DNA from 3 places in the Gordonia terrae genome. Region 3 is predicted to be linked to each of the others. Evidence: riboswitches for the same ligand, from Rfam matches in the RefSeq annotation. Region 3 holds a riboswitch; each other region holds the start of a gene.

Region 1 (10,542 bases), 760 kb from region 3:
TGTCGCCCTCGGTCTGCAGGAAGACGTTGCGCAGGGCGTCGAGCAGCTCGGCCGGCGGCTCGCGCCACATGTCGCGTTCGACGGCCTCGAGCAGCCGTTCCGCGATGCCGTGCAGCGCCCAGGGATTGGACTGCTGCATGAACTGCTGATTGGTCTCGTCGAGGACGTAGGACTCGGTGAGCTTCTCGTACATCCAGTCGGCGACGACGTCGGTGGTGGCGTCGTAGCCGAAGAGGTAGTCGACCGTGGCGGCCATCTCGAAGGCGCCCTTGTAGCCGTGGCGCTGCATCGCCGAGATCCACCGCGGGTTGACCACGCGGGCGCGGAACACCCGGCTGGTCTCCTCCGACAGCGTCCGGGTGCGGACGGAGTCGGGCCGGGTGCTGTCGCCGATGTAGGCCTCGGGCGAGGAGCCGGTCAACGCGCGGACGGTCGCGACCATGCCGCCGTGGTACTGGAAGTAGTCGTCGGAGTCGGCGATGTCGTGCTCGCGGGTGTCGGTGTTCTTCGCCGCCACGGCGATCCGCTTGTACGCGGAGCGCATGTCGGCGACCGCGGGCACACCGTCGAGGTCGCGTCCGTAGGCGTAGCCGCCCCATTCGGTGTAGACCCGCGCGAGGTCCTCGTCGCTGCGCCAGTCCCGCGAGTCGATGAGTTGCAGGATGCCGGCGCCGTAGGTGCCGGGCTTGGACCCGAAGACGCGCATCGCGGCACGACGCCGGTCGCCGTGTTCGGCCATCGCCGCACGCACGTGGGCGGCGACGAAGTTCTGCTCGTCGGTTTCGTCGTCGGCACCCGCGGCGAGCGCGACCGCATCGTCGAGCATCGTGACCACGTGCGGGAACGCGTCCCGGAAGAAGCCGGAGATGCGCACGGTGACGTCGATGCGGGGACGGCCGAGTTCCTCGAGCCCGATGAGCTCGAGCGAGGAGACGCGCCGGGACATCTCGTCCCACACGGGCATGACACCGAGCAACGCGAGCACCTCGGCGACATCGTCACCCGACGTGCGCATGGCGCTGGTCCCCCACACCGACAGTCCCACCGACGGGGGGTATGCGCCGTGATCGGCCAGGTAGCGCTCGAGCAGCGAGTCGGCCATCGCCCGACCGGTTTCCCACGCCAGCCGCGAGGGCACCGCCTTCGGGTCGACGGAGTAGAAGTTGCGTCCGGTGGGCAGCACGTTGATCAGGCCGCGCAGCGGTGACCCGCTCGGCCCGGCCGGGATGAACCCGCCGTCCAGTGCGTGCAGCACTCGCGGGACCTCGCCGGTCGTCTGACGCAGGCGCGGGACGACCTCGGTCGCCGCGAAGGTGAGCACATCCCCGACCGCGCTGGGCAGTCCCGCGGTGGCCCCGGCAACTGCTTCGGTCGACCAGTCGTCCTTCGCGCAGGCGGCGACGAGTTCGCGGGCCTGCGCCTCTACGGCGTCGACGGAACCGCGCTCGGCCGAGCCGTCTTCGACGAGTCCGAGAGCCTCGCGGAGGCCGGGCAGAGCCGATGTGCCGCCCCAGAGTTGGCGGGCGCGCAGCATGGCGAGGACGAGGTCGACCTCGGCGTCGTCGCGCGGGGGCTCGCCGAGGACGTGCAGGCCGTCGCGGATCTGGACGTCCTTGATCTCGCAGAGCCAGCCGTCGACGTGCAGCAGCATGTCGTCGAAGACCTCTTCGTCGGGCCGTTCGGTCAGACCGAGGTCGGAATCCATCTTCGCCGCGGTCAGCAGTGTCCAGATCTGCTGGCGGATCGCGGGCAGCTTCGCCGGGTCGAGGGCGGAGATGTTGGCGTGCTCGTCGAGAAGCTGTTCCAGCCGGGCGATGTCGCCGTAGGACTCGGCGCGTGCCATCGGCGGGATCAGATGGTCGACGAGGACCGCGTGCGCACGTCGCTTGGCCTGCGTCCCCTCCCCCGGGTCGTTCACCAGGAACGGGTAGACGAGCGGGAGGTCGCCGAGGGCGGCGTCGGTGCCGCAGTCCGCCGACATGCCGAGATTCTTGCCGGGCAGCCATTCCAGGTTGCCGTGCTTGCCGACGTGCACGATCGCGTCGGCGCCGAAGCCGGTGTCGTGCGCAGCAATCCACCGGTACGACGCGAGGTAGTGATGCGACGGCGGGAGGTCGGGGTCGTGGTAGATCGCGACCGGGTTCTCGCCGAAGCCGCGCGGCGGCTGCACCATGATCGCGACGTTGCCGAAGGTCAGTGCCGCGATGACGATGTCGCCGTCGGGATTGTGCGTGCGGTCGACGAACAGGTCACCCGGAGCCGGACCCCAGTGCTCGGTGACCGCCGAGCGCAGTCCCTCGGGCAGGGTGTCGAACCACGCTCGGTAATCGCGCGCCGACAGGCGGATCGGGTTGGCGGCGAGGGTCTCCTCGGTGAGCCAGTCGGCATCCTGGCCGCCGGTGGCGATGATCTGGTGGATCAGCGCATCCGAATCGTCCTCGGCGAGACCGGGGATCGCGTCCGGGCCGGACTCCGGTCCGATGTCGTACCCGGCCGCGCGCATCGCATCGAGCAGGCGCAGGAGGCTGCGCGGGGTGTCGAGTCCGACGGCGTTGCCGATCCGGGCGTGCTTGGTCGGGTAGGCCGACAGCATGACCGCGATCCGCTTGTCCGCGGCCGGTGTCCGACGCAACCGGGCGTGCGCGGTGGCGATGCCTGCCACCCGGGCACAGCGCTCGAGATCCGGCTGGTACCAGGGCAATCCGTCGTCGTCGAACTCCTTGAAGGAGAACGGCACGGTGATGATCCGACCGTCGAACTCGGGCACCGCCACCTGGGTGGCGACGTCGAGCGGCGACAGGCCGTCGTCGCTGTCCTCCCAGTCCGCGCGGGACCCGGTGAGGCAGAGACCCTGCAGGATCGGGATGTCCAGGGCGGCCAGCCGTTCGATGTTCCACGCCTCGTCGTCGCCACCGGCCGACGCGGTGGCCGGGGTGGCGCCGCCCGCGGCGAGCACGGTGACCACCAGGGCGTCGGCGGTACCGAGCATCTCGAGGAGGTCGTCGGGGGCGGTCCGCAGCGACGCGCAGAAGATCGGCAGCGCTCGCGCGCCCTTCGCCTCGATGGCGTCGCAGAGCGCGGCGATGTAGCGGGTGTTGCCCGCCAGGTGCTGGGCGCGGTAGTAGAGCACGGCGATCGTGGGGGCGTCGGGCCCTTCGTGGCTCGTCGCTTGCGCTCCTCGCACCTCAGGGAGCGGAGAAGGCTCGGCGTGCGCTCCTCGGACCTCAGGGAGCGGAGTAGGCGTCCGTTCCAGCACGCCCCACGCGGGCGTCTGCTGCGGGAGTTCGAAACCGTTGCCGGTCAGCAGGACGGTGTCGGACAAGAAGTGGTGCAGGTTCACGAGGTTCGCGACGCCGCCGGCCGCGAGGTAGTCGTGGGCCTGCGCGGCGACACCGGACGGCACGGTGGAGTGCGCCATCAGGTCGGGGTCGGGCTGCTGCTCGCCGGAGCACACGACCAGGGGCTTGCCGGTCGCCTCGACCGCCGCGAGCCCGTCCTCCCACGCGCGCACTCCGCCCAGGATGCGTACGACGATGAGATCGGCGTCGGCGGCGAGTCGCGGGATGTCCTCGACCAGGATGCGAGAGGGGTTTGCGCCGCGGTAGGACACCGACGCCTCCGTCGGAGCACTGCCCGACGGTGCGTTCTCCTCATGGGCCGCCGAGGCCGTGAGCAGATCGGTGTCCGAGGTCGAGAGCAGCAGGATCATCGTGTCTCCTCGCCGGGTTGTCGCGCCCGGGTGCGTGTCGGTGCCGTGGGTGGCGGGTGCAGTGCGAGGGACTGGTCTGACTCCCGGATGGCCGGTCGATCCCGGCTCCCCGATCACAGTGGCGCGACCGCGCCGGAATCGCACCGGCTTCAGCCCGCTCGCGGTGCGTTCAGCCTACGGCCACCGCACCCGCCGGTCGTAGGCTGGTGGGATGAACCAGCCAGCCCGGGCCGCCGCCGACCGTTGCCCTGGGGTCTTCGACACGCATCCGGCGGCCGACGGCGCACTGGCCCGGGTCCGGCTGCCGGGCGGGCGGATCCGTCCGGATCAGCTGGAGGAGCTCGCCCGGGCGGCCGCCGACCATGCCGACGGACACCTGGAGCTGACGGTGCGCGGCAACCTCCAGCTGCGCGGGATCACCGACGTCGAGGCCGTCGCCGAGGCGGTCGTCGCGGCCGGGCTCGCGCCGAGCAGCACCCATGACAAGGTGCGCAACATCGAGCTCAGCCCACTGACCGGTCGTATCGGCGGCATCGCCGACGCGCGTCCGCTCGCCGCCGCCCTCGACGACGCCCTACGCGCCGACCCGGCCGCGGCCTCCTTGTCCGGCCGGTTCCTGTTCGGGATCGACGACGGCCGCGGTGACATCGCCGCCCGACGCCCGGATGCGTGCGCGGTGATCCGGGCCCGCACGCCACTAGCGGCGAACATCAGCATCGGCGGGGTCGCCGTCGGGTCGGCGAGTGGTTCGGAGGCGATCGTTCGCGCGCTGATCGCGGTGGCAGCGGGCCTGGGTCAGGTCGTTCCCGGCGCGTGGCGGGTCCGCGACCTCGACACCGACGCCCGGCGTCGACTCACCGACCTCGTCGCGTCGGGTCTCGACCCGGTGATCGACAACGACCCGGACACCACGCCGAGCGCCCCCGGCGAGCCGATCGTCGGCTGGTTCGACCAGGACGACGGCGCGGTCCTGCTCGGCGCGGTCGTCGAACTCGGTCGGTTGCCGGCCCGGCTGGCGGAGTTCATCGCGGCGGTCCAGGCGCCGATCGTGTTCACGCCCGACCGCGAGATCCTGCTCTGCGATCTAGGGGAGGGCGTGGCCGAGACGGTCGTCCGCGTGCTCGCACCGATGGGCCTGATCTTCGACGCCGCGTCGCCCTGGGCGTCCGTCAGCTGCTGCGTCGGAGCGCCCGGGTGCGCGTCCGCCCACGCCCCGGTCCGGGACGACCTGATGGCCCGTGTGCAGGCCGGCGACCCCGTCGACGAACGCGAGCACTGGGTCGGTTGCGCCCGTGGCTGCGGATCGCCGGCCGAATCCCACCTCTCGGTGGAGGCCACGCCCGACGGCGGATACGAACGGCGGCGCCGTTAGGCTCGTCAGCACCATGACCGAGTACCTACGAGACGGCGCCGCGATCTACCGTCAGTCCTTCGCCACGATCCGCGCCGAGTCCGACCTCTCTGCGTTCGCGCCCGACGTCGCGACCGTGGTCGTCCGGATGATCCATGCATGCGGCCAGACCGACCTGACGCGCGACGTGATCGCGACGCCCGGTGTCGTGGCGGCCGCGCGCGGCGCGCTGGAGGCCGGCGCCCCGATCCTCTGCGACGCCAACATGGTGGCCTCCGGCATCACCCGCAAACGCCTCCCCGCGGACAACGAGGTGCTCTGCCACCTGTCCGAACCCACTCTCCCGACTCTTGCCGAGCAGCTGGGGACCACGAGAACCGCTGCCGCACTGGAGTTCTGGTTGCCCCGCCTGGAAGGTGCGGTGGTCGCGATCGGCAACGCGCCGACCGCACTGTTCACGCTGCTCGACATGATCGACGACGGTGCGCCCCGTCCCGCCGCGATCGTCGGCGCACCCGTCGGTTTCGTCGGCGCGGTCGAATCCTGCGCGGCCCTGGCCGAGCGCGACGACCTCGAGTTCATCACGGTCACGGGCCGGCGCGGCGGGTCGGCGATCACCGCGGCCGCGGTCAACGCGCTCGCGACCCCGAAGGAATGACGATGGCCCCCATGCACTCGGACAGCTCGGCCGCCGGACAGACGTCGGGTCAGGGCACGCTCTACGGCATCGGGCTCGGCCCGGGCGACAGCGAACTGATGACGGTCAAGGCCGCCCGCCTCATCACCACCGCGGATGTGATCGCGTATCACTCTGCGCGCCACGGCAACAGCATCGCGAGGTCGGTCGCCGAGCCGTACCTGCGCGAGGGCCAGACCGAGGAACGTCTGATGTACCCGGTCACCACCGAGACGACTGACCACCCCGGCGGCTACCAGGGCGCACTCGACGACTTCTACACCGAGAGCGCCGAACGTCTCGCGGTGCACCTGCGGGCCGGGCGTGACGTCGTCCTCCTCGCCGAGGGCGATCCGCTCTTCTACAGCTCGTACATGCACATGCACAAGCGGCTGTCGCCGCACTTCGACGCCGAGATCGTGCCCGGCGTGACCTCGGTGAGCGCGGCGTCGGCGGCCACCGGAGTCCCGCTCGTCGAGGGCGAAGAGACCCTCACGGTGGTTCCGGGTACGGCGTCGACGTCGGAGCTGCTCTTCCGTTTCCGTTCCGGGGACGCGATCGTCGTGATGAAACTCGGCCGGACCTTCGAGCGGGTGCGTGATGCGCTCCGCGAGGCCGGGCGTCTCGACGAGGCGTACTACGTCGAGCGCGCCTCCACGACGGTCGAACGGGTGCTCCCGGCCGCCGACGTGAATCCCGCGGAGGTGCCCTACTTCTCGATCCTCGTCGTCCCGGGACGCCGCAACAATCCGAGGTTCGAGCCGGAACCCGTGCCCGGTGAGCTCGTCGTCGTCGGGCTCGGCCCGGGCCACGACAGCTGGACCACCCCGGAGGTGCGCACCGAGCTGGCCACGGCCACCGACCTCGTCGGATACACCACCTACCTCAAGCGCGTCACCCCCCGCCCGGGCCAGCGCGTGCATGCCAGCGACAACCGGGTGGAGGCCGAACGCGCCGAATTCGCCCTCGACCTCGCCCGACGCGGCGCGCGTGTCGCCGTCGTCTCCTCCGGTGATCCCGGCGTGTTCGCGATGGCCGCCGCAGTCGCCGAGGTTGCCGCGCAACCGCGGTGGCACGAGGTGCCCGTCCGCGTGGTGCCCGGCGTCACCGCGGCCACCGCGGTCGCCGCAGCGGTCGGCGCGCCCCTCGGACACGACTTCGCGGTCATCTCGCTCTCCGACAGGCTCAAGCCGTGGTCGGTCATCGAACGACGCGTCCGTGCCGCGCTCGGCGCCGATCTGGTCATCGCCATCTACAACCCGGGGTCGGCGAGCCGCACCTGGCAGGTCGGCGCCCTGCAGCACACGCTCACCCAGACGGTGTCGCCCGACCGCGTCGTGGTGCTCGGGCGAGATGTCGGCGGTCCGGAGCAGCAGCTCACCATCACCACGGTCGCGGACTTCGACCCTGCCGTCGTGGACATGCGCACGATGATCATCATCGGGTCGTCGGCGACCCGGGTCGTGCAGCGCGCAGCGGGCCCGCTCGTGTTCACGCCACGCAGCCACCGTCCGGTGGACACCACCGATCAGACTGCCGACGAGTCAGCCGAGCAGCGCCTCGAGCCAGTCCCGGGCGGCCCCGACCTCTGAGACGACCGCCGAGTCGGGCTCGGCGGGCCGGTCGACCATGATGACCTCGATCCCGAGTTCGGCGGCGGCCGCCAGCTTCGCCGACGTCAGCGGCCCGCCGCTGTTCTTCGTGACCAGCATGTCGATGTCGTTGTCGCGCAACAGCCTCGACTCCGACGCGTGGTCGTAGGGCCCGCGCGAGCGCACCACCTCGTGGTGAGGCGGGAGCGCTCCGGTCGGGGCGTCGACGACCCGGATCAGGAACCACGCCGACTCGATCCCCGCGAAGACCCCGACGTCCTGACGTCCGGTGGTCAGGAAGACCCGCCCGCCCCGGGCGGCCACTTCTCGTGCGGCAGAGGGCAGGTCGGGCACACGGATCCAGGTGTCGGAGTCGCCGGGCACCCACGGATCGCGGCGCAGACGCAGCAGCGGTAGCCCCGCGTCGGCCGTGGCTCGCGCCGCGTTGCGGGTGATGGTCGCGGCGAACGGGTGGGTGGCATCGACCACGGCCTGAATCCGGTTGCTCTGCAACCAGCCCCGGAGACCATCGGATCCGCCGAATCCGCCGATGCGCACCGGGCCGACGGGCAGACGGGGGTCGTTCACCCGGCCCGCAAGGGAACTGATGAATCCGATGCCGGACTCGCTCAGGGTCGAGGCCAACGCCCGGGCCTCCCCCGTCCCGCCGAGGATCAGGATGCGCCGAGCGTCATCCGGCGGGCTCGAATCGGTTGTGCCGGGATCGGTCACCGCGGCGACTCACGGTCGGTGCGGAGCTTGGTCATGCGCGCGTGCGAGTACAGGTAGCTGTCGGTGGCCTCGGACCTCGCCGGGTCCAGCACACGACCGACGAAGATGACCGCGGTCCTGCGGATGTCGGCGGCGTCCAGTGTCTCGGGCAACCGGCGCAGCGGGCACCGTACGATCTGCTCGTTCGCGCGACTCGCGAACGCCACTGTCGCGGTCGGGCATTCACTGCCGTAGTGCGGGGCGAGCGCCGCCACGATCTCCTCGGCGCGATGTGCCGCGAGATGAAGTGCGAGCGTCACCCCGGTCGCGGCGAGACTCGCGAGGTCCTCCCCCGGCGGCATGTCGGTCGACAGTGTCGACACCCGCGAGATCAACAGGCTCTGGCCGACGCCCGGGACGGTCAGTTCGGTGCCCAGAGCGGCCGCGGCCGCCGCGAACGCCGGGACACCCGGCACGATCCGGTGATCGATACCGCGTGCGGTCAGTTCGCGCTGCTGCTCGGCCAGCGCCGAGTAGAGGCTGAGGTCACCCGAGTGCAGGCGCGCCACGTCATGACCCCGCGCGTCGGCGGCGGCGATGACATCGATGATCTCCGGCAACGGCATCCGTGCGGTGTCGACGAGTTCGGCTCCGTCGGGACACAGCGCCAGGAGTTCCGGCGGCACCAGCGATCCCGCGTAGACACAGGTGCCGCATTGCCCCAGCAGGCGCGCACCCCGGAGGGTGATGAGGTCGGCCGCGCCGGGACCGGCCCCGATGAAGTAGACGGTCATCGGACTGCCTCCGCGGGTTCGGGCCCGGGGTCGGGCGTCGACGGCGCCGGTTTGTCGACCGCCCACTGCACGATCGGCAGTGCCGGACGCCAGGTGCTCATCGTGCCGAGGGGCGCCACGGTCTCGACCGACAGTCGGCGCAACGTGCCCCCGAGTTCGCCGTGCCGCCGGGTCACGAGGGCCTGGTTCTCGACCGTCACCGCGTTGACGACGAGCCGGCCGCGGTCGGCGAGCGCCGCCCAGGCGAGCGACAGGATCTCCTCGTCGAGTCCGCCGCCGATGAAGACCGCGTCGGGGCGCGGTGCGTCGACGAGTTCGTCCGGAGCCGGCCCCCGCACCGTGAGCCGGTGCGCCACCCCGTGGCGGGCGGCGTTGCGGCGCAGCCGATCAGCACGCTCGGAGTCGCGTTCGAAGGCGACGACCGTCCCACGGTCGTCGGCACGCAACCATTCGATCGCCACGCTGCCGGAACCGGACCCGATGTCCCACAGGGTCTGTGCCCCGGCCGGGCCGAGCGCGCACACGGTCAGGGCGCGAATCGTCGACTTGGTGATCTGGCCGTCGTGCTCATAGGCATCGTCCGGCCGGCCGGGCAATCGGGTCCGGCGCGGGCCGACACAGTCAACGGCGATGATGTTCAGGGCGTCCCCGGCCCGACGGCGCCACGACTCCGCGGTGTCGGTGGCGATCTGTTCGGCAGGGCCACCGAGTTGTTCGAGAACGGTCATCGTCGAAGACCCGAAACCGGCATCGACGAGCAGCGTCGCAACGGCCGCGGGGGTGGTCTCGTCGCGGCTCAGTACCAGCACGCGAGCCCCGTCGGTGACCTCGCCGAGCACGACGCTCGGCTCGGCCCGCACCGCGCTGACGATCCGGGCGGTCGCGAGATCCCAGCCGAGGCGCGCACAGGCCAGACTTGCGCTGGACACCGCCGGATACACCCGCACCCGGTCCGCGCCGACGCGGCCGATGATGCTGGCGCCGACCCCGTGGAACATCGGGTCGCCGCTGGCCAGGATGTGGACGATGCCCGCGTGCGCGGTGCCGTCCTTGATGGGCCCGCTCGATGCGCTCCCGGTGCCCGCCTCGATGGGCCCGCTCGCTGCGCTCCCGGCGCCCGCCTCGATGGGCCCGCTCGCTGCGCTCCCGGCGCCCGCCACGACCTCGGCCAGGTGTTCCGACATCGGTGACCGCCACGGGCGCAGTTGCGCGCCGAGTTCGGATGCAGCGCCGTCGAGGAGCGCCAATTGTCGTGCGGCACCGTAGATCACCTGCGCACGACGCAACTCGTCACGCACCGTCTCGCCGAGTCCGGGCCAACCATCGGCACCGATTCCGATCACGACGAACTCGGATGCGGGTGGCGACCCGTGGGTTGTATCCGGGGCCGTCATCGGGGAAGTCTCCGCCACACGGCGCGTGGCAGCAGGCGCATCCCGAAGAACACGGGGCGGAGCGCACCCGGGATCCAGACCTCGCCGCGTCCCTTGTGGAAGGCGCGCGCCACCGCGTCGGCCACCTGCTCGGGATTGCGCGACAGCGGTGCGGGTTTCACCCCGGACTCCATCAGGTCGCGGGTCATCGCGCCGACCACGAACCCGGGGCGGGCCAGCAGCAGGCGGGCGCCGGTGCCGCGCAACGCATCTGCGAGACCGCTCGCGAACCCGTCGAGTCCGGCCTTCGTCGAGCCGTAGACGTAGTTGGCACGG
Region 2 (10,542 bases), 2.1 Mb from region 3:
TCGGCCATCGCGTCTACAAGAACGGTGACTCGCGAGTGCCGACCATGAAGAGGGCCCTCCTCGACGTTGCGAATCATCTCGGTGAGACCAAATGGTGCGAGATCTACTCCGAACTCGAAGCCGTCATGGACGCACGGACGGGGATCAAACCGAACCTCGATTTCCCCACGGGTCCTGCGTATTACCTGATGGGTTTCGACATCGGCTCCTTCACGCCGATCTTCGTGATGAGCCGGATCACCGGTTGGACCGCCCACGTCATGGAACAAGTCGACTCCAACGCATTGATACGCCCGCTCAGTCAGTACTCCGGATCGCCCCAGCGGGCACTGACCTCGGCCTGACAACCACCGCGCCCTGGCCACCACACCCCAGCCCGACGAGAGAGAGCCACGTGTTCGAGAAAGTCCTGGTCGCCAATCGCGGCGAGATCGCTGTGCGCGCCTTCCGCGCATCCTTCGAACTCGGTGCCCGCACGGTGGCGGTGTTCCCCTACGAAGACCGGAACTCCGTGCACCGGGCCAAAGCCGATGAGTCGTATCAGATCGGGAATCCGGGTCAACCGGTGCGCGCGTACCTGTCGGTCGAGGAGATGATCGCGGCAGCTGAACGCTCGGGTGCCGACGCGATCTACCCGGGTTATGGATTCCTCTCGGAGAACCAGGAATTGGCGCGGGCGTGCGGGAAGGCGGGGATCACGTTCGTCGGGCCGTCGACCGATGTGCTGGAGCTGACCGGTAACAAGGCGACGGCGGTGGCCGCGGCCAAGGCGGCCGGACTGCCGGTGCTGGCGTCGTCGGAGCCGTCGGCGGATGTGGACGAGTTGGTGCGGGCCGCGAACGACATGGACTTCCCGGTGTTCGTGAAAGCCGTCGCCGGCGGCGGGGGCCGAGGTATGCGCCGGGTGGAGGAGATCGCCGGCCTTGCCGAAGCGATCAGAGCGGCCTCTCGGGAGGCCGAGGCCGCCTTCGGTGATGCGACGGTGTTCCTGGAACAGGCTGTCGTCAACCCGCGCCACATCGAGGTGCAGATCCTCGCCGACACCCAGGGCAACGTGATCCATCTCTTCGAGCGGGACTGCTCGGTGCAGCGCCGTCACCAGAAGGTGATCGAGCTGGCGCCGGCACCAAACTTGTCCGCTGAGCTCCGTGAACGGATGTGTTCTGATGCAGTCGCTTTCGCGCGACACATCGGATACACCTGCGCAGGTACCGTCGAGTTTCTGCTCGATGAACACGGCAGGCACGTGTTCATCGAGATGAATCCGCGAATCCAGGTCGAGCACACGGTGACCGAGGAGACCACCGACTTGGATCTGGTTGCCGCGCAGTTGCGGATCGCCTCGGGTGAATCGCTCGACGACCTCGGTCTGAGTCAGGACGGGCTACAGATCCGCGGTGCGGCGATGCAGTGCCGCATCACCACCGAGGATCCGGCCGACGACTTCCGGCCTGCCGTCGGGCGTATCACCGCCTACCGCAGTCCCGGGGGTGCCGGGGTGCGCCTGGATGGTGGCGCGGTACTCGGTGGGGAGGTCAGCGGTCATTTCGACTCGATGCTCGTCAAACTGACGTGCCGAGGACGCGATTTCGCCACCGCGGCGCGACGGGCCCGACGTGCGGTGGCCGAGTTCCGCATCCGCGGTGTGGCCACCAACATCCCGTTTCTGCAGGCGGTGCTCGACGATGTCGACTTCCGCGAGGGGCGGGTCACGACCTCGTTCATCGAGGACCGGCCCTGGTTGCTGACCTCACGATCGTCGGCCGATCGCGGTACGAAGATCCTGACCTACCTGGCCGATGTCACCGTCAACAAGCCCCATGGCGAGCGCCCGACCACGGTCTACCCGCGCGACAAGCTACCCACCCTGGACCGGGCGATGCTCGCATCGCCTCCGGACGGATCGCGGCAGCGGTTGCTCGCATCGGGGCCGCAGGGATTCGCCGATGACCTCCGCGATTCGACGGCGCTGGGCGTCACCGACACCACCTTCCGCGATGCGCATCAGTCGTTACTGGCAACAAGGGTGCGTACGACCGGCCTGATGGCCGTGGCTCCGTATGTCGCGGCCATGACTCCGCAGTTGTTGTCCCTGGAGTGCTGGGGTGGGGCCACCTACGACGTCGCGCTGCGCTTCCTGAAGGAAGACCCGTGGGATCGGCTGGCGCAGCTGCGCGAAGCGGTGCCCAACATCTGTCTGCAGATGCTGCTGCGCGGCGCGAACACCGTCGGTTACACCCCGTACCCGACGAAGGTGACCACTGCGTTCGTCGCCGAGGCGACGGCGACTGGGATCGACATCTTCCGGATCTTCGACGCGCTCAACAACATCGAGGCGATGCGCCCGGCGATCGATGCGGTCCGCGAGACCGGCGCGGCGGTGGCGGAAGTGGCCATGTCCTACACCGGCGACCTGGCGGACCCGGCCGAAGATCTGTACACCCTCGACTACTACCTCCGGCTGGCCGAGCAGATCGTCGATGCCGGTGCGCACGTGCTGGCGATCAAGGACATGGCCGGGCTGCTGCGTGCCCCTGCTGCGACAACGCTGGTGTCGGCGTTGCGCCGGGAGTTCGATCTGCCGGTGCACGTGCACACCCACGACACCCCCGGTGGGCAGTTGGCGACCTATCTCGCAGCGTGGCAGGCCGGAGCGTCAGCGGTTGACGGCGCCAGCGCCGCGCTGGCCGGCACCACCAGCCAGCCCGCGCTGTCCGCTATCGTCGCCGCGGCCGCGCATTCCGACCGCGACACCGGCCTCGACCTCCAGGCGGTCTGCGATCTCGAACCATACTGGGAAGCGCTGCGAAAAGTATACGCGCCCTTCGAATCCGGGCTGCCGTCGCCGACCGGACGTGTGTACACCCATGAGATCCCGGGCGGGCAACTGTCGAACCTGCGGCAACAAGCCATCGCGCTCGGGCTCGGGAACCGGTTCGAGGCGGTCGAGGAAGCCTATGCCGCCGCCGACCGCATGCTGGGCAGGCTGATCAAGGTCACCCCGTCGTCGAAGGTCGTGGGCGATCTCGCGCTGGCACTGGTGGGCAAGGGGATCACCGCCGAAGAGTTCGCCGCCGATCCGCGATCCCACGATGTCCCGGACTCGGTGGTCGGCTTCCTGCGCGGCGAGCTCGGCGACCCGGCCGGCGGGTGGCCGGAGCCGCTCCGCACCGTGGCGCTCGAGGGCCGTCCCGACGCGGCGTCGACCGAGGGCCTGTCGGCCGAGGACTCGGTGGCACTGGACACGCCAGGACCGAAGCGGCAGCACACCCTCAACCGGCTCCTGTTCCCCGGCCCCACAGAGGAGTTCGACGACCATCAAGAAACCTACGGCGACACCTCACGACTGTCGGCGAACCAGTTCTTCTACGGGTTGCGGTACGGCGAGGAGCACCGCGTCGAGCTCGAACCGGGTGTGGAGTTGCTCATCGGACTCGAGGCGATCAGTGAGCCCGACGACAAGGGCATGCGCACCGTCATGTGCATCCTCAACGGACAGCTGCGGCCGGTGCAGGTGCGTGACCGGTCGGTCGACGCCGAGGTGGCCGTTGCGGAGAAGGTGGACCGGTCCAATCCCCGTCACGTCGGCGCACCGTTCGCCGGGGTCGTCTCGCTGAGTGTCGGTGTCGGCGACGAGGTCGCCGCCGGTGCGGCCGTCGGCACCATCGAGGCCATGAAGATGGAGGCCACGATCACCGCGCCTGTCGGCGGCAAGATCGCGCGGCTGGCGATCGACTCGGTCACGCAGGTCGCTCCTGGCGATCTGCTCGTCGAGATCGGTTGACGCACAACAAGCAGTCGGTATTGCAGACCGCGGCCGTCGCACTCACGGGAGAGTGCGACGGCCGGGGTCATTTGTCGAGCCGGTTGACTGCCTAGCCGGACAGCGGGATCGTCTCGCGCAGTCGTGTTGCCGCGGCCACCATGTTGGTGAGCGAGTCCACCACCTCCGGGGTCCCGCGGGTCTTCAGCCCGCAATCCGGGTTGACCCACAGACGGGAAGCGCCGACGCTCGACAGCGCCGACGACAGGGCCGAGAAGATCTCGTCCTGGTCGGGCACGCGCGGTGAGTGGATGTCGTACACACCCGGGCCCACCGCGTTACGGAAGCCGGCCTCGTCGAGGTCGTCGAGCACCTCCATGTGCGACCGCGCCGCCTCGATCGAGGTGACGTCGGCGTCGAGGTCGGCGATCGCTCCGATGACCTCGCCGAATTCCGAATAGCAGAGGTGCGTGTGGATCTGTGTATCGTCGCGGACCCCGGAGGTCGCGATGCGGAACGCCCGAACGGCCCACGCCAGGTACCCGGGCTTGTCCGCGTCACGCAACGGCAGCAACTCGCGCAGAGCGGGTTCGTCGACCTGGATGATCCCGACCCCTGCCCTCTCGAGGTCGACGGTCTCGTCGCGGATGGCGAGCGCGATCTGATCGGCAGACGCCGACAGCGGCTGGTCGTTGCGAACGAAAGACCAGGCAAGAATCGTCACCGGGCCGGTCAGCATGCCCTTGACCGGCTTGCTGGTCAGCGTCTGCGCGTAGGTGATCCAGTCGACTGTCATCTGCTTCGGCCGGCTCACATCGCCGAACAGGATCGGTGGCCGCACGCACCGCGAGCCGTAGGACTGCACCCAACCGTTCGCCGTCGCGAAATATCCCTCGAACTGCTCGGCGAAGTACTGCACCATGTCATTGCGCTCGGGTTCCCCGTGGACGAGCACATCGAGGCCGACCGATTCCTGCAGCGCCACGACGTCCGCGATCTCCGCTTTCATCCGGTCCTCGTACTCGGTGCGGTCGATCTCGCCCGATCGCAGCGCGGCCCGCGCCAGTCGGATCGCAGAGGTCTGCGGATAGGAACCGATCGTGGTGGTCGGCAGCGGGGGCAGTCCCAGCCGCTCCTGCTGGGCGGCGAGGCGATCATCGGCCGGGCCGCGCGTCGCGTCGGCATCGGTGACGGCGTCCAGGCGTGCGCGGACGTCGGCGTTGTGCAAACGAGGGTCGGTGGCACGGCTGGCCAGTGCCGTCGAGCTCTCGGCGAAGGCGGCGGCCTGCGCGGCGTGGCCTTCGCGCAACGCCGACGACAACACCGCCACCTCGAGGAATTTCTCGGCCGCGAACGCGAGCCAACCGCGAAGGTTGGTGTCGAGCTCGTCCTCCGCGTCCACGGTGTAGGGGACATGCAGGGTCGAGCACGACGTCGAGACGGCGATGGAACGGGCGGAACCGAGCACGGTGGCCAGCGTCGCCGCGGCCTGGTCCAGGTCGGTGCGCCACACGTTGCGGCCGTCCACCACGCCGGCGATCAGCAGCTTGTCGGCCAGGCCGGGGGTGCCGGCCACCGTCTCGACCGAGCCGTCGACGAGGTCGACCGCGATGGCCTCGATCGGCGTCCGGGCCAAGTGTGCCAACCGATCACCGGCGTCACCGAAGTACGTCGCCACCGCGATGGCCGGACGGCGCTCGTGGGAGCCCAGGGCGTTGTACACCGATTCGGTCCGCGGACCCAGGCCCGCGGCGGCATCGGTCACCAGGACGGGTTCGTCCAGCTGAACCCACTCGACGCCGGCGTCAGCCAACCGCGTCAGGAGGTCTCGGTACAGGGGCACCAACTCGTCGAGGCGATCGAGCGGAGCGCCCGCCCCGTCGACCGCCTTCGACAGCGCCAGGAACGTCACCGGGCCGACGATCACCGGGCGGGCCGGGAGACCCAGTTCCCCGGCTTCGGCGACCTCGGCCAGCACCTTCGCCGGATTCAACCGGAACGTGGTCGACGGGCCGATCTCGGGGACCAGGTAGTGGTAATTGGTGTCGAACCATTTGGTCATCTCGAGTGGGGTCACCTCGGCGGTTCCGCGGGCCGCCGCGAAGTAGCGATCGAGCCGATCGTCGATCTCGGCGAACCTCGGCGGCAGTGCGTCGAGGAGGACCGTGGTGTCGAGCACCTGGTCGTAGTACGAGAACGTGTTGACCGGGACGGAGTCGTGGCCGGCCTCGGTGAGCTCGGCCCACTGCTCGCTGCGTAGGCGCTGCGCGACCGTGGCGAGCTCGGTCCGGTCGATGCGGCCGGACCAATAGCTTTCGACGGCCCTCTTCAGTTCGCGCCGGGGGCCGATGCGTGCGGTGCCGAGGACGGTGGTGGTGAACGGTGCCGCGGAGCTGCGGCGGACGGTGTCGGACATGGACGTCGACTTCTCCTACTGACGGTGGATGGTTCACCGCCCAGCAGGGGAGATCGATCGGACCCACGTCACGCCCGGCAGGGGGCACGCGACGATCGCCGGTTCGACCTGCGCCCAATCCTCGAGGCGGCGAGCCACCGGACGCGGCGCGTCCGGTACACCTGGCAGGTCTTCGGGCTCACCGTCGCTCTCGATCGAGATCCCTCTGATCGAAGTTCCTACTGACCGTCGCTTCCCAAGCCGGAGCTCAGTGCTGATGACGGTGGTCGTTACGGCATACCGCTGCGGGGACAGCTCCGGATTCGAACCGGATTCCCTCTCGTCCGCCGGCGTGATGCCGGCGACTCGACGCCGCGGACGGAGAGCTGAAACGACCCCCGACGCGGCGAACCACATGCGTCATCGACCCTAGCCCAGCAAAGTCGACCCGCTGAACACCGGTAGTTCGACGTTCGGGCGGTCAGCCGTCGATCTGATCGCGCCGAAACGACATCATCGCGCGGATCGCATCGTCGGAAGGAGGAGTCCCCGGCTGAAACCGAACGGTGCCCTTCTCCACGTCGAAACCGTCGAGGAACGGCCGCCCGGCGTCGACCGCCTCCGGGCTGAACGGGTACAGACCGATGTGCTTCTTGGTGCGCATCACCGAGAGGAGCGGGCTCCCGCGATATGTCAGGGCCGGCATGCCGTAGCCCTTGCCCTGAGTGGTGTCGGGGACCGCGGTGCGGGCGACGTCGTAGATGCGTCCGACCACCTCGCGGTCGGCGGGGTCGAGTCCGTCGAGATAGTCGTCGACAGTGCCCATCCGGTGCGGCCTCTCTCCGTGGCGCTGAGCACGCATTTGGCCTGGCCTGCTCGTTCGCGTAACATGGATCGTCGGTGCGCATCGCGTGCCGGGCATCAGCGTGTCAGCACGTGGGCCCGGTCGGCGCACACCGGGTGCAGGTCCTCGCGGACCGGTGCCCACACCCTAACGGACAAACACTGATTCAACCCGGCCGATGCGCCGCGGCATCACCCGGATGTCGTGGTCACGGCCAGGATCGCGGAGGACATGGCGAAGAAAGACGGGGCCATCGAGGTCGAGGGTCGAGTGATCGAACCCCTGCCCAATGCGATGTTTCGTATTGAGCTGGAGAACGGACACAAGGTTCTCGCCCACATCAGCGGCAAGATGCGGCAGCACTACATCCGCATCCTGCCCGAGGATCGGGTCGTCGTGGAACTCTCGCCCTACGACCTGGCTCGTGGGCGAATCGTGTACCGCTACAAGTGAGACTTTCCCGGCGATGCCGGGGACAGACTTCCCGGACATCCGTTCGGGAGGAGACCGACACCCACGTGCACGGCCGCTTTCGGCGTGCGCGCGGGCGAGCCGAGCAGGAGAGATTGACGTGAAGGTTCAGCCGAGCGTCAAGCCGATCTGCGAGAAGTGCAAGGTGATCCGCCGCAACGGTCGGGTCATGGTGATCTGCGAGAACCTGCGTCACAAGCAGCGTCAGGGCTGATCACGCGCACCCTCCGGGTCGCTTGAGTCAGAACAACTGAAGATCGACAACTGAACACACAAGGACCTCCCAACACCAGCGGCGACAGACGCGTCACCGCCTACCTCCGGATCAGAGGCCGGAGCCCACGAGGCCGGACACACGGTTCGGCACCAGCTCGCGGGACGGACTGGGAGCAGACCTCTGAGAATCGAAAAGGAAATCCGCCACATGGCACGTGTTGCTGGTGTGGATCTCCCCCGCGAGAAGCGGCTGGAGATCGCACTGACCTACATCTATGGAGTTGGGCGTACCACCTCCAAGGAGATCCTCGAGGGAACGGGCCTGAGCCCCGACCTGCGAGCCAAGGATCTCACCGACGCAGACGTCTCGAAGCTGCGTGAGTACATCGAAGCCTCGGTGAAGGTCGAGGGTGACCTGCGTCGCGAGGTGCAGGCCGACATCCGTCGCAAGATCGAGATCGGCTGCTACCAGGGTCTGCGCCACCGTCGTGGCCTGCCTGTGCGTGGACAGCGCACCAAGACCAATGCCCGCACTCGCAAGGGCCCGAAGAAGACCATCGCCGGGAAGAAGAAGTAATGCCTCCGAAGTCACGTAGCGCAGGCCCCAAGAAGGGCACCCGCCGTCGCGATAAGAAGAACGTCCCGCACGGCCACGCGCACATCAAGTCGACGTTCAACAACACCATCGTGTCGATCAGCGACCCCAGCGGCAACATCATCAGCTGGGCATCGTCGGGCCACGTCGGTTTCAAGGGTTCGCGCAAGAGCACCCCGTTCGCGGCTCAGCTCGCGGCCGAGAACGCTGCGCGCAAGGCCCAGGAACACGGCGTCAAGAAGGTCGACGTCTTCGTCAAGGGACCGGGCTCGGGTCGCGAGACCGCCATCCGCTCCCTGCAGGCAGCCGGCCTCGAGGTCGGCACCATCTCCGATGTGACCCCGCAGCCGCACAACGGTTGCCGTCCGCCCAAGCGGCGCCGGGTCTAGCGGGAAAGGAAGAGATAAGACATGGCTCGTTATACCGGCCCCGCAACAAAGAAGTCCCGTCGTCTCCGCGTCGACCTCATCGGTGGAGACGCAGCGTTCGAGCGTCGCCCCTACCCGCCCGGCCAGCACGGCCGTTCGCGGATCAAGGAGAGCGAGTACCTGCTCCAGCTGCAGGAGAAGCAGAAGGCGCGCTTCACCTACGGCGTCATGGAGAAGCAGTTCCGCCGCTACTTCGAAGAGGCGAACCGTCGCACCGGCAAGACCGGTGACGAACTGCTGAAGCTGCTCGAGACCCGTCTCGACAACGTCGTGTACCGCTCGGGCATCGCCCGGACCCGTCGCCAGGCCCGCCAGCTGGTCAGCCACGGCCACTTCACCGTCAACGGTGTGAAGGTCGACGTGCCCAGCTACCGCGTCAGCCAGTACGACATCATCGACGTCCGCCCGAAGTCGCTGCAGACCGTCCCGTTCCAGATCGCCAAGGAGCTCGTCGGCGATCGTCCGGTCCCGGGTTGGCTCCAGGTCGTGCCGTCGACCCTGCGCATCCTCGTGCACAGCGTGCCCGAGCGTGCTCAGATCGACGTACCGCTCACCGAGCAGCTCATCGTCGAGTTCTACTCGAAGTAAGACACACCGCCCGACAGCAGCAGCTGTTCGGTTCACCCTCGAGGCCGTCATATAGCGGTCGGCCAAAGGAGATATCCAAGAAATGCTCATCTCACAGCGACCCACCCTCACCGAGGAAGTCCTTGCCGAGGACCGTTCGAAGTTCGTCATCGAGCCGCTCGAGCCGGGCTTCGGTTACACCCTCGGCAACTCGCTGCGTCGTACCCTGCTCAGCTCGATCCCGGGTGCTGCCATCACCAGCATTCGTATCGACGGCGTGCTCCACGAGTTCACCACCGTGGCCGGGGTCAAGGAAGACGTCACCGACATCATCCTGAACCTCAAGGGCCTCGTGGTCAGCTCCGACGAGGACGAGCCGGTCACCATGTACGTGCGCAAGCAGGGTCCGGGCACCGTCACCGGCGCCGACATCGTGCCCCCGGCCGGTGTCACCGTGCACAACCCCGATCTGCACATCGCCACCCTGAACGACAAGGGCAAGCTCGAGATCGAGCTCGTCGTCGAGCGGGGCCGCGGCTATGTTCCGGCCGTGCAGAACAAGGCGTCGGGTGCCGAGATCGGCCGTATCCCGGTCGACTCGATCTACTCGCCGGTGCTCAAGGTGACCTACAAGGTCGAGGCAACCCGTGTCGAGCAGCGCACCGACTTCGATCGCCTGGTGCTCGATGTGGAGACCAAGAACTCGATCAGTGCGCGTGACGCGCTGGCATCGGCGGGCAAGACCCTGGTGGAGCTGTTCGGGCTCGCCCGGGAACTCAACGTCGAGGCCGAGGGCATCGAGATCGGGCCGTCGCCGGCCGAGGCCGACCACATCGCGTCGTTCAGCCTGCCGATCGAGGATCTCGAGCTGACCGTCCGGTCCTACAACTGCCTCAAGCGCGAGGGTGTGCACACCGTCGGCGAGCTGGTTGCCCGGACCGAGTCGGATCTGCTCGACATCCGCAACTTCGGTCAGAAGTCGATCGACGAGGTCAAGGTCAAGCTGCACGCGCTCGGTCTGTCGCTCAAGGACAGCCCGGCGAGCTTCGATCCGTCGCAGGTCGCAGGTTATGACCCGGCCACCGGCACGTGGTCGGAAGACGCGTCCTTCGACGCCGATTCCGGTGAGGATTTCGCGGAGACCGAGCAGCTGTAGTCGCTTCGACGCGGCGGTAGCTGTCACTGCCCAACCCTGACTTCCGCATCGAGTGATGCGGGGTCCTCCTAGGAGAAGACAATGCCCAAGCCCACCAAGGGTGCCCG
Region 3 (10,542 bases):
GATCATCGGTATCGCAGCGCTGCTCCTCGTGTTCTGGAGTTATCCGACCGGGCTGGTGGTGCTGCTCATCGCCGTCTTCGGGCTCCTCGCCCTGCTGATCCTCGAACTCGTCATCAGGCCGGCGAAGACCTGGGCCGCAAAGGACCGGAGCGAGGAGTCGGACCCACCGGATCAGGAGACGCCCGGCGCGGCGACGCCGGCCGTCGAGACGGTATGAGTCAGGCGTCGGTCGCCGCCGAGGTCGCGCCGCCCACGACACGCAGATGGTGGGCGCGCGCGGCCATGGCGCTGGCCGTCGCCGCGATCCTGCTGCCGGTGGCCGCCGCCGGCCTCCTCCGCCTGCTGGGCCTCCTGGCGATCTGTGGTGTCTGTGCCGTCGTCATCGTCGCCGCGGTGTACTGGTTCTTCATCAGCCGTCGTGTCCTCCGCATCGTCTCGGCCGCTCTCGCCGTCCTGCCGGTGGCGGTTCTCGTGGTGTTCCTCCTTCGCGAGCGACAGCTCTGGGTCGTGATCGCCGCGGCGCTGCTGGCAGCCGCAGCGGTGGGGTGCGGCCGGCGCGCGCTCCGACCGTCCCGCATCGACTCGCTGATGCCCGAGCACGCGGCCCCGGATGTCCACCGTCCGTTCATCATCATGAATCCACGTTCCGGTGGCGGGAAGGTCGTCCGGTTCGACCTGCAGCGTCAGGCCGAGTCCCTGGGCGCCGAAGTCGCGTTGCTCGACGGGCCGGTGGAGATCGACGTGGTGCAGCTGGCGCGAGACGCCGTGGCCCGCGGAGCCGACCTGCTCGGGGTCGCGGGCGGTGACGGCACCCAGGCGCTCGTCGCGGGCGTGGCCGCTGAATCCGGCGTCCCCTTCCTGGTCGTCAGCGCCGGCACCCGAAACCATTTCGCGCTCGATCTCGGACTCGACCGTCAGAATCCCGCCCGGTGTCTCGACGCTTTACGGGACGGCGTGGAGTTCCGCGTCGACCTCGGTCACATCAACGGCCGCCCCTTCGTCAACAACGCGTCGTTCGGGATCTACGCCGAAGTCGTCCAGAGCCCGCAATACCGGGATGACAAGACGCGCACGGTGTTACGCATGCTCCCCGACCTGCTGGGCAGAGGCTCGACGTCTGGTCTGCGCGCTGTCATCGGGAACGAGTCGGTCGCCGACCCCCAGGCGATCCTGGTCAGCAACGGCCCGTATGCCACCAACGACGTGGCCGGGCTCGGTCGTCGCACCCGCATCGACGAGGGGCGCCTGGGCGTCGTCACCGTCTCGGTGTCCGACACCCGGCAGGCCGTCGGACTCTTGCGGCGTACACACGATCAGGGGCTCGTCCAGCGGACCGCCACCGACGTGACCGTCGACGCCGACGCCGAGGTCATCCCGGTCGGGGTCGACGGCGAATCGCTCCAGCTCACGACGCCGGTGCGGTGCACCATCACGCCCGGAGCGCTCCGCGTACGAGTCCCCCGGCACCGGCCCGAGACCCGGGTCGCGCCACCACAACTGGACTGGCTGCAGTTGTGGTATCTGGCGTGGAACCCACACCGGGCCTCGTAGCCGCCCGTTCGGTCAGCGAAGAGCTCGCCGGGGTGCCACCGCTTCCACGGCCGAGATCGCGGACACCGCCGGACTCCGGCGACGTCGCACCCACTTCTCCGCCTCCACCACGACGGGGATGATCAGCGACCATCCGATGCAGGCGAGCCACTGGCCGCCGGTCAGCGAGGTCGTCTGCAGCAGGTCTTGCAAGAATCCGAGCTCCACCGCGAGCACGGTGACGATGATCGGGATCGACAGGATCTTCACGGCGTTGACGATTGGAGGTGTGAGGCCCGACTCCGGATCGCGCCGCATCACCAGCCCGGCGAACACCGAACCCAGGGACAGCACCACGAAGCCCATGGTCATCGGGACGTTCGGTTCGGTCGGGCTCATCGGACCGGGCGCCACCATCATCGCGACGAAGGTCACCGCGAACTGCAGGACCCCGTAGGCGAACCACTGCACGAACGACGCGCGATTCGTGATCGGCTGTTTCGGGTCCCGTGGTGGTTTGGCCATCAGATCCGGTGCCGGCGGGTCCTGCATGATCACGATCACCGGGAACAGGGTGATGAAGAAGTGCTGGAAGACCACCATCAGCGGCGCCAGCGCGACGCCCTCGTTGATGTCGAAGATGCTCGCGACCAGGAACAGGAGCACCAGTGAGAACAGCTTGGACATCTGGTAGCGGATGTAGGCGACGATCTTGTCGTAGACGCTGCGCCCCAAGCGAATCGCGGTGATCAACGTCCCGAAGTTGTCGTCGGTGAGGATCAGCTTGCCGGCCTGCTTGGTGACCTCGCTGCCCGAGCCCATCGCCACACCGATGTCGGCCTTCTTCAGCGCGGCCGCGTCGTTGACCGCGTCGCCGGTCATCGCGACGACCGCGCCCTGGCGCTGCATCACGTCGGCGAGCCGGAGTTTGTCCGACGGCGTGACACGCCCGAACACATGCAACCGCGGAAGCGCCTCGGCCAGTTCCTCATCGGACATCGCGGCGAGTTCGGTACCGCTGATGGCCCCGGGACCGAGTCCCAGCTGCGCACCGATCGCCGACGCGGTTCCCGTGTGGTCCCCCGTGATCATCCGCACATCGATCCCCGCGGCGTGCGCCGTCCGGACGGCGTCGACGGCCTCGGCACGCAACGGGTCGATGATCCCGACCATCCCGACGAAGACGAGATCGTCCACGAACGCCATCGGGTCGGCGGTCACCTCGGCCTCCCGGCCGTCGAGCACGCGCGCGGCGAAGGCCAGCACACGTAGGCCCTCGGCCGACATCTGCTCGTTGGCCGCCTCGATCTCGGCCCGGACCTCCGCCAGCTCCACCATCTCCCGTCCGGGGCGGAACGCCCAGCGGCAGCGGTTCAACACGACATCCGGACCGCCTTTGACCATCTCGACGAAACGGACGGTGCCGTCCACCGGCAGCCGGTGGAACGTCGCCATGAACTTGTAGGCCGAGTCGAACGGAACCTCGGCGAGACGGGGATAGGTCTGGCGGGTGAGCGGCGCGTCGACCCCCATCTTGGCTGCCAGCACGATCAGCGCCGCCTCGGTCGGATCGCCGATGACGGCGCCGGCGTCCGACACGGTGGCGTCGCTGTCGAGGCACAGTCCGTACGCGAGCATGGTGAAGTCGGGAACCGGCTCGCCCGCCGCCTGGGTGATGCTCCCGGTCTTGCCGTAGCCCTCACCGTCGACGGCGAACCACTGACCGTGGAAGTACAACGAGCGCACCATCATCTGGTTCATGGTGAGCGTCCCGGTCTTGTCCGAGTTGATCAGACTCGTAGCGCCGAGCGTCTCCACGTCGGTGAGGTTCTTGACGACCGCCTTCGCATCCGCGAGCTGCCGTGCCCCGAAGGCGAGCATCGCCTGCACGAAAGTGGGCAGACCGGAGGGAATCGCCGAGATGCCCATCGAGATACCGAGCAGCATCACCGTCGCCAGGTCTTGTCCGCGCACCAGCCCGATCACCACGATGATCGCCACGGCGGTCCAGGCGATCACGCCCAGGATCTTGGTGAGCGAATCCAGCTCGCGCTGCAGAGGTGACCGCTGCGGGGCGATCGCCGACAGCATCGACGCGATCTGCCCCATCTGCGTCCGCATCCCGGTCTCGGTGACGACCATCGTCGCCGTGCCGCGGGTGACCGAGGTGTTCTGGAAGAGCATGTTGCTGCGGTCACCCAGGGCCAGCTCGACATCGGTGAGTGCGGCGGGGTCCTTCGGGATCGGCGCGCTCTCGCCGGTCAGCGCGGCCTCCTGGGTCTCCAGCGTGGCGGCCCGCACCAGACGTCCGTCGGCCGGCACCAAGTCGCCGGCTTCGAGCTGCACGATGTCCCCGGGAACGAGTTGCGCCGCTGGCACTTCGACCAGGACTCCACCCCGGACCACGCGGGCCTGCGGAACCTGAATCCGCGCCAAAGCGTCCACGCTGGCCCGGGCCTTCAGCTCCTGCCGAGTGCCCAGCACCAGGTTGAGCACCACCAGGGCGGCGACCACCAGCGCGGTCGAGACCTCCGCGATCACCAGGCTGACGATCACCACGGCGATCAGCATCAGGTTCATCGGGTCCTTCAGCTGCAGCAGCACCAGTGCGGCCACCGACGGGGCCGGTTCTGCGGCGATCACGTTGTCGCCATACCGCGTCCGTCTGTCGTCGATCTCGGCCGACGACAGTCCACCGGTGCTGTCGGACTCGAGCGCCGACACGACGGATTCGACATCCTGGACGTGCCAGGCCGGTGCGGGGGCGTCGTCCTCCCGACGTTCCGGTGACGACGGCGGGCGTGCGATGGCCATACAACTCTCCTGCCTCGGGCTCGGGCGGTGTGGTGACTACTCGACTGCGGTTCGGTATCGGGTCGTCAATACGGGGTCGGGATCCAGTGCAGGGCCTGCTCGGGTGGCCGATAGCCCTTGGCCTTCTGCCGCTTCGGCAGTTCGATCCGGGGACGTTCGAGCGGCGTGTAGGGAACCTGACCGAGAAGATGCTCGATCACATTCAGCCGACCCCGTTTCTTCTCGTCGGTGGAGACGACATACCAGGGCGCCCAGCCCGTGTCGGTGAACCGGAACATCTCGTCGCGGGCCCGCGAATAGTCGTACCAGCGGCTGTAGGACGCGAGGTCCATGTCGGACAGCTTCCAGATCTTCCGCGGATCGTCGATCCGGCTCTGCAGGCGAAGGGTCTGCTGTTCCTCGCTGATCTCGGGCCAGTACTTGAGCAGAATGATCCCCGACTCGACCATCGACCGTTCTACCGTGGGCACCTGTTCCAGGAACTGGTGGGCCTGCTTCTCCGTGCAGAACCCGAGCACTCGTTCGATACCGGCCCGGTTGTACCAACTGCGGTCGAAGATGACGACCTCGCCCGCCGCGGGCAGATGCGGAATGTACCGCTGGAGGTACATCTGCGACTTCTCCCGTTCGGTGGGAGCGGGCAGCGCGACCACGCGGAAGACCCGCGGGCTCACCCTGGCCGTGATCGCCTTGATGACACCACCTTTGCCCGCCGTGTCCCGGCCCTCGAAGACGATGCAGACCTTCGCCCCGGTCGCACGGACCCATTCCTGCATGGCGACCAACTCGGCGTGCAGCGGTTCGAGATGCTTGCGGTACTTCTTGCCCGACATCGGGCCCGACGGGCCGTCGTGATCCGGGCCTCGGAGTTGACCCGAGGACGATGAGAAATCAGGCATGGCCGTACGCTCCCGTGGCTGGACCGAATGACTAACTGGTCATTCTGTGCCACGTCCGAGACATCCGCGCGGTAACCGACGAAGACGACGCGCAATTGTCGTGGCCGGTACGGGGCACACCGTCGCATGCTCGATCGTGACCAATCGTTTCCCCGATGAGCCGGCAGCCGCAAAGGTTTTCCCGCAGAATGTGCCAATGGCTCGGGTTGAGGAGATGCTCGAAGTCGAACAGGTGATTCGTCGCCTGATCGCACGGTTTCCGGTTATGACTGTCGATGACATCAACGCTCGTGTGCGCGCCATTCACGGACGGTTCGCCGACTGCAAGGTCAGGATTTTCGTGCCGTTGCTGATCGAAAAGGCGGCTCGACGCGACATCGAGGACTTCCTGGCACAGCCGGACCACCTGACGCTTGTGTCGCCGACGCCCGGTACCACGCCGCGGGCGCCCGAGGTGCGCGCCGACGAGGTCGCCTGAACCCGGCCCGATCGTGTCGGCATGGTCCGACACGACCGGGCCTGTTCGTCAGCCCCGCAGCAGCCCCTTGGCGACATGGGTCACCTGGATCTCGTTGCTCCCCGCGTAGATCATGAGCGACTTGGCATCGCGCGCAAGCTGTTCCACGCGGTACTCGGCCATGTAACCGTTGCCGCCGAACAACTGCACCGCCTCCATCGCGACGTCGGTGGCCGCCTTGGACGAGTACAGCTTCATCGCCGACGCCTCGGACAAGCTCAGCGGCTTGCCCGCCCTGCCCCGCTCGAGGGCACTGAAGAGCATGTTCTGGACGTTGATGCGCGCGACCTCCATCTCGGCCAGCTTGAGCTGGATGAGCTGGAACTGTGCGATCTCCTGGCCCCACAGCTTGCGGTTCTTCGCGTAGTCGATCGAAAGCCGTTGCGCCTCGTTGATGATGCCCAGCGAGAGGGCGGCGATCCCGACCCGCTCCGCGGTGAAACCGGCCTTGGCGCCTTCGGATCCGCGCGCGTCCGAACCGGTGTCCTCGGTCTCGCCGAGCAGTCGGTCCTTGCCGACGCGCACGTTGTCGAAGAACAGCTCGCCCGTCGGCGAACTCATCATGCCCATCTTCTTGAACGGCTTACCCTGGGTGAGCCCCGGCATACCCTTGTCCAGCACGAACGACAGCACCTTGCGGTCGCGCATCGGCGTTCCGCTGCCGTCGTCGAGCTTGGCGAACACGACGATGGTGTCGGCGTAGGGGCCGTTCGTGATGAAGGTCTTCTGCCCGTTGAGGATGTAGTCGTCACCGTCACGACGAACCGTGGTCTTCATGCCGCCGAGCGCATCCGACCCGGAGTCGGGTTCGGTGATCGCCCAGGCGCCGACCTTCTCCATGGTCACCAACTCGGGCAGCCAGCGCTTCTTCTGCGCGAGCGTGCCCTTGCCGCGGATGGTCGAGGCGGTCAGCCCCATGCTCACTCCCAGCGACGCGACGAGGCCCAGACACACACCCGCGAGCTCGATGTTGACCATCATGAACATCGATCCGCCCATGCCGCCGCCATCGCCGGAGGACTTCTTCTTCTCGCCCTTGGCTTCTGCCTCGAGCTCCTTCTCGAGCGCATCCTTGGCCATGGCATCGACACCGAAGCTCGACAACAGCTTGCGGGTGATGTCGTACGGCGGCAGGACGCCGGACTCGAGTTCGTCGAGATGGGGCCGGATCTCCTTGTCGATGAACGCCCGCAAGGCGTCCCGAACCATCAGATCTTCATCGGACCACTCGAACATCGTCACACTCCCAGACCGGTGTCCGCCCGGGGCGAACATGTTTCAGTTTTGTCGTCCCCAACTGTGTCAGGAGTCACTGCCGATGTCTAGGTACGCCGTCGCGAATCTGTTCCTATCAGGTGTTTGCGCAGGTGTAGATGGTCGCCGGGCGGACCTCGTGGGCGAAGAACCGCTCCACGCCCGGGCACAGCAGGGCCTGGGCCACCGGCATCGCCACCACCACCCAACGGTCGGCGAGCCCGGAGCGGCCGTCGCGCCAGAGATGGACGCGGCCGACGAAATCCGCAAGGCTCTCGCCCCCGTGTGGCCGGGCACCGGGATCGGCGAACCACGCGCCGAGCTCGACGGGATCGATCTCCTCCGGAGTGCGGCCTGCCCACGCTCCGACGTCCAGCGTCCGCAGGGCGTCGTCGACGAGGGCGTCGGAGGCACCCAGGAGTTCGGCGGTCTCCCGGGTCGCGATCTCCGGACCACAACTGCCGACCGTGCGCGTGGAAGTCGCGGCCAGGCGGAGCACGTCCCGGCGGCCCCGCTCGTCCAGAACCTGATCACCGCCGAATCGCACCGACCGATTGGGGCCGGTGCGACCGGCGGTGATGATCTGCATGCGCGAAACGATCGCCGCCTCAGTGCTGGGCGGCGACCGCCGGGGCGCGGTCGGCGGTACGCGAGCGCGCCATCGCCCCCAGCAGCAGGGCGAACACCACGGTGAGAACCGTCCACAGGATCACCTGGTTGGCGATGGCGTAGACCCGGAAGTCCCCGATCACGTCACCGGGGAAGCCCGGGAACACGATCTGACCGGCGTCGTTGCGAACCGGCTCGGGGACCTCGGCGAAGGACGGCAGGAACGCGAGCACGATCGCTACGCCGGCCAGGTAGGCGGCGACAGCGGCGACGGCCGAGACGAATCCGCCGATCCGCGGACGCAGCCACAACGCCAGGACCACGGCCGCGATGGCCAGGATCACCGACGCCACACTGATGGTGAGGAAGGCTCCGGTTCTCTCGCCGATGGTGTCGTCGTCGCCGACGGCGGGCGGATTCGCCGGGTAGGCGAAGAACGGCACGGCGAACACGGCGACGAAACCGATCGCGCCGAGCACACCCGCGACCGCGCGCGGGTCGGTCGCGGGATGGCGACTGCCGAGATGACTCCAGAGCACCGTGAACGCCACCGCGAAGAACGCACCCATGCACACCGCGAACACGACGTTGCCGACACCGGCGCCGAGGTTCTCCTGCATGGCCCGCGTGAACAGCTCGCCGCCCTCACCGTGCGTGTGGCCACCCGGTTCGGCGGCGTGGGCCAGTGCCTCCTCGGCCTCCGAGCGGGCGCCTTCGTAGTCGATGGCCTTGGCGACGACCGGTTCGAGGTAGAACCGGGCGAACACGAACGAGACGATTCCGGCGATCAGACCTGCGAGCAGGCCGGCGCCGATGAATTTCTTCTCCATATGTACTTGGCTTCCTGTGGGATACGGCCGGTCAGGCCGGCTCAGTGGCAGGGGAAGCCGAGGAAGTGGCGTGCGTCGTGCACGAACTCGTGGACGTGGGTGTCGGAGCCGAAGACGGACACGACGCCCTGGTCGTACCCGAGGAAGTAGTAGGCGAGACCCGCCAGGAGCACGGTCAGGCTGAGCCAGAGGGCTGCACTCGCGACCGACAGGTTCGGTACGGGCAGGGCACGGGCCGGGGCGGCCTGTACGGCTGCAACAGTGCGGGGAGCTGTCATGGTGGGGTCCTTTCGCCGATCTCGCGTCGGAGATGTCGTGGTGTAGCAGTCCGGAGGACTGCTACACGCCGGCACGGCATCCTGACTCACGTCACCCCGTCACCATCGACCGCGTCGATATGTCGACACGTCGACCGCGTCGACATATCTACGGTGTCGATATGGGCAGCGTTCACAGTGGCGCGACCGTTCCGGACTCTCACCGGATTCCCCGCACAGGCGTGGGATGACTCTATACCGCGTTCTGTCGTACGCGTGAGACATAGTGGAGAGATGCCCCGCGCTTCGGTGCTCGACCGCTTCACCGCCCCCACCCGACGGTGGTTCTCCGGCGCCTTCACCGCTCCCACCGCCGCGCAGAAGGGTGCGTGGACGTCGATCGCCGACGGCTCGCACACCTTGGTCATCGCCCCCACCGGATCGGGCAAGACCCTCGCCGCGTTCCTGTGGGCCCTCGACCGCCTCGCCGCCGACCCGGACTCGCGGCCCGCCGGCACCAAGGTCCTCTACATCTCGCCGCTCAAGGCATTGGCCGTCGACGTCGAACGCAACCTGCGGGCCCCGCTGACCGGCATCACGCGGGCGGCTCAGGAGCTCAACCTGCCCGAACCGAACATCACCGTCGGCGTCCGGTCCGGTGACACCTCCGCCGCGGACCGCCGCGCACTGGTCAAGACACCGCCCGACATCCTGATCACGACGCCGGAGTCGCTGTATCTGATGCTCACGTCGGCCGCGCGAGAGAGCCTCACCGGCGTCCAGGCCGTCATCGTCGACGAGGTGCACGCGGTCGCCGCCACCAAGCGCGGTACGCACCTCGCGCTGACCCTCGAACGACTCGACGAGCTGCTCGAGAAGCCCGCGCAGCGGATCGGGTTGTCGGCGACCGTCCGGCCGCCGGAGGTGGTGGCGGGGTTCCTGTCCGGCGCCGCGCCGTGTCAGGTGGTCAAGCCCAAGGCCGACAAGACGTTCGACCTCCGCGTCGATGTCCCGGTCGAGGACATGGCCAACATCCCACCCCCGGTGTCCGATGCCGACCCCGCCGCACTCGACGACGCGTTCTCCCCGACCGCCGGGTCGCTGTGGCCGTACGTCGAGGCCTCGATCGTCGACCAGATCGAGGCCAACCGGGCGACGATCGTGTTCGCCAACTCCCGGCGCCTCGCCGAGAAACTCACCGCCCGGCTCAACGAGATCCACGCCGAACGCCACGGGCAGCCGGCCGAACCGACCGGCAATCCGTCGGTCGCCGGCGGCGCCCCCGCGTTCGTCATGGGCAGCGGCGCGAGCTCGGGCGCCGAACCCGTCCTGGCCCGCGCGCATCACGGCTCGGTCAGCAAGGAGCAGCGCGCCCAGATCGAGGACGACCTGAAGGCCGGGCGCCTGTCCTGCGTCGTCGCGACCAGCTCCCTCGAACTCGGCATCGACATGGGCGCGGTCGACCTCGTGATCCAGGTGGAGTCCCCGCCGTCGGTGGCCAGCGGGCTGCAGCGCATCGGCCGCGCCGGCCACCAGGTCGGCGAGATCAGCCAGGGCATCCTGTACCCGAAGCACCGCACCGATCTCCTGCACTGCACCGTGACGGTGAGCCGCATGCTCGACGGGGCGATCGAGGAGATCAAGGTCCCGCAGAATCCCCTCGACATCCTCGCCCAGCAGACCATCGCGGCCGCCGCGGTCGACGACCTCGAGGTCGACCACTGGTACGAGGTGATTCGCCGCGCGGCGCCCTATCGCGAACTGGGCCGGGGCGTCTTCGACGCGACCCTCGACCTGATCGCGGGTCGTTTTCCGTCGGACGAGTTCGCCGA

Evidence for each region. Region 3 has a riboswitch for cobalamin ahead of BCM27_RS09305 (CbtB domain-containing protein). Riboswitches for the same ligand answer to the same signal wherever they lie in the genome.
Region 1: linked by a shared signal. The riboswitch ahead of cobN (cobaltochelatase subunit CobN) and the one ahead of BCM27_RS09305 (CbtB domain-containing protein) in region 3 are both predicted to bind cobalamin.
Region 2: linked by a shared signal. The riboswitch ahead of metE (5-methyltetrahydropteroyltriglutamate--homocysteine S-methyltransferase) and the one ahead of BCM27_RS09305 (CbtB domain-containing protein) in region 3 are both predicted to bind cobalamin.

Annotation. Positions count from the first base shown of each region.
Region 1 is NZ_CP016594.1:2,806,093-2,816,634, reverse strand. Features, by position in the region: gene cobN (cobaltochelatase subunit CobN) at 1-3,709, opposite strand, end outside; cobalamin riboswitch at 3,782-3,917, opposite strand; gene cobG (precorrin-3B synthase) at 3,921-5,081, shown strand; gene BCM27_RS12740 (precorrin-8X methylmutase) at 5,095-5,718, shown strand; gene cobJ (precorrin-3B C(17)-methyltransferase) at 5,721-7,328, shown strand; gene BCM27_RS12730 (cobalt-precorrin-6A reductase) at 7,281-8,060, opposite strand; gene cobM (precorrin-4 C(11)-methyltransferase) at 8,057-8,833, opposite strand; gene BCM27_RS12720 (bifunctional cobalt-precorrin-7 (C(5))-methyltransferase/cobalt-precorrin-6B (C(15))-methyltransferase) at 8,830-10,227, opposite strand; gene BCM27_RS12715 (decaprenylphospho-beta-D-erythro-pentofuranosid-2-ulose 2-reductase) at 10,224-10,542, opposite strand, start outside.
Region 2 is NZ_CP016594.1:4,136,942-4,147,483, reverse strand. Features, by position in the region: gene BCM27_RS18655 (bifunctional 2-methylcitrate synthase/citrate synthase) at 1-344, shown strand, start outside; gene BCM27_RS18650 (pyruvate carboxylase) at 395-3,784, shown strand; gene metE (5-methyltetrahydropteroyltriglutamate--homocysteine S-methyltransferase) at 3,876-6,179, opposite strand; cobalamin riboswitch at 6,326-6,543, opposite strand; gene BCM27_RS18640 (iron chaperone) at 6,640-6,984, opposite strand; gene infA (translation initiation factor IF-1) at 7,234-7,455, shown strand; gene rpmJ (50S ribosomal protein L36) at 7,574-7,687, shown strand; gene rpsM (30S ribosomal protein S13) at 7,898-8,266, shown strand; gene rpsK (30S ribosomal protein S11) at 8,266-8,673, shown strand; gene rpsD (30S ribosomal protein S4) at 8,695-9,300, shown strand; gene BCM27_RS18610 (DNA-directed RNA polymerase subunit alpha) at 9,383-10,435, shown strand; gene rplQ (50S ribosomal protein L17) at 10,517-10,542, shown strand, end outside.
Region 3 is NZ_CP016594.1:2,049,556-2,060,097, reverse strand. Features, by position in the region: gene BCM27_RS09345 (hypothetical protein) at 1-217, shown strand, start outside; gene BCM27_RS09340 (diacylglycerol/lipid kinase family protein) at 214-1,551, shown strand; gene BCM27_RS09335 (cation-translocating P-type ATPase) at 1,564-4,344, opposite strand; gene ppk2 (polyphosphate kinase 2) at 4,410-5,243, opposite strand; gene BCM27_RS25940 (three-helix bundle dimerization domain-containing protein) at 5,380-5,721, shown strand; gene BCM27_RS09320 (acyl-CoA dehydrogenase family protein) at 5,770-6,996, opposite strand; gene BCM27_RS09315 (histidine phosphatase family protein) at 7,112-7,603, opposite strand; gene BCM27_RS09310 (CbtA family protein) at 7,623-8,453, opposite strand; gene BCM27_RS09305 (CbtB domain-containing protein) at 8,495-8,731, opposite strand; cobalamin riboswitch at 8,807-8,943, opposite strand; gene BCM27_RS09300 (ATP-dependent helicase) at 9,005-10,542, shown strand, end outside.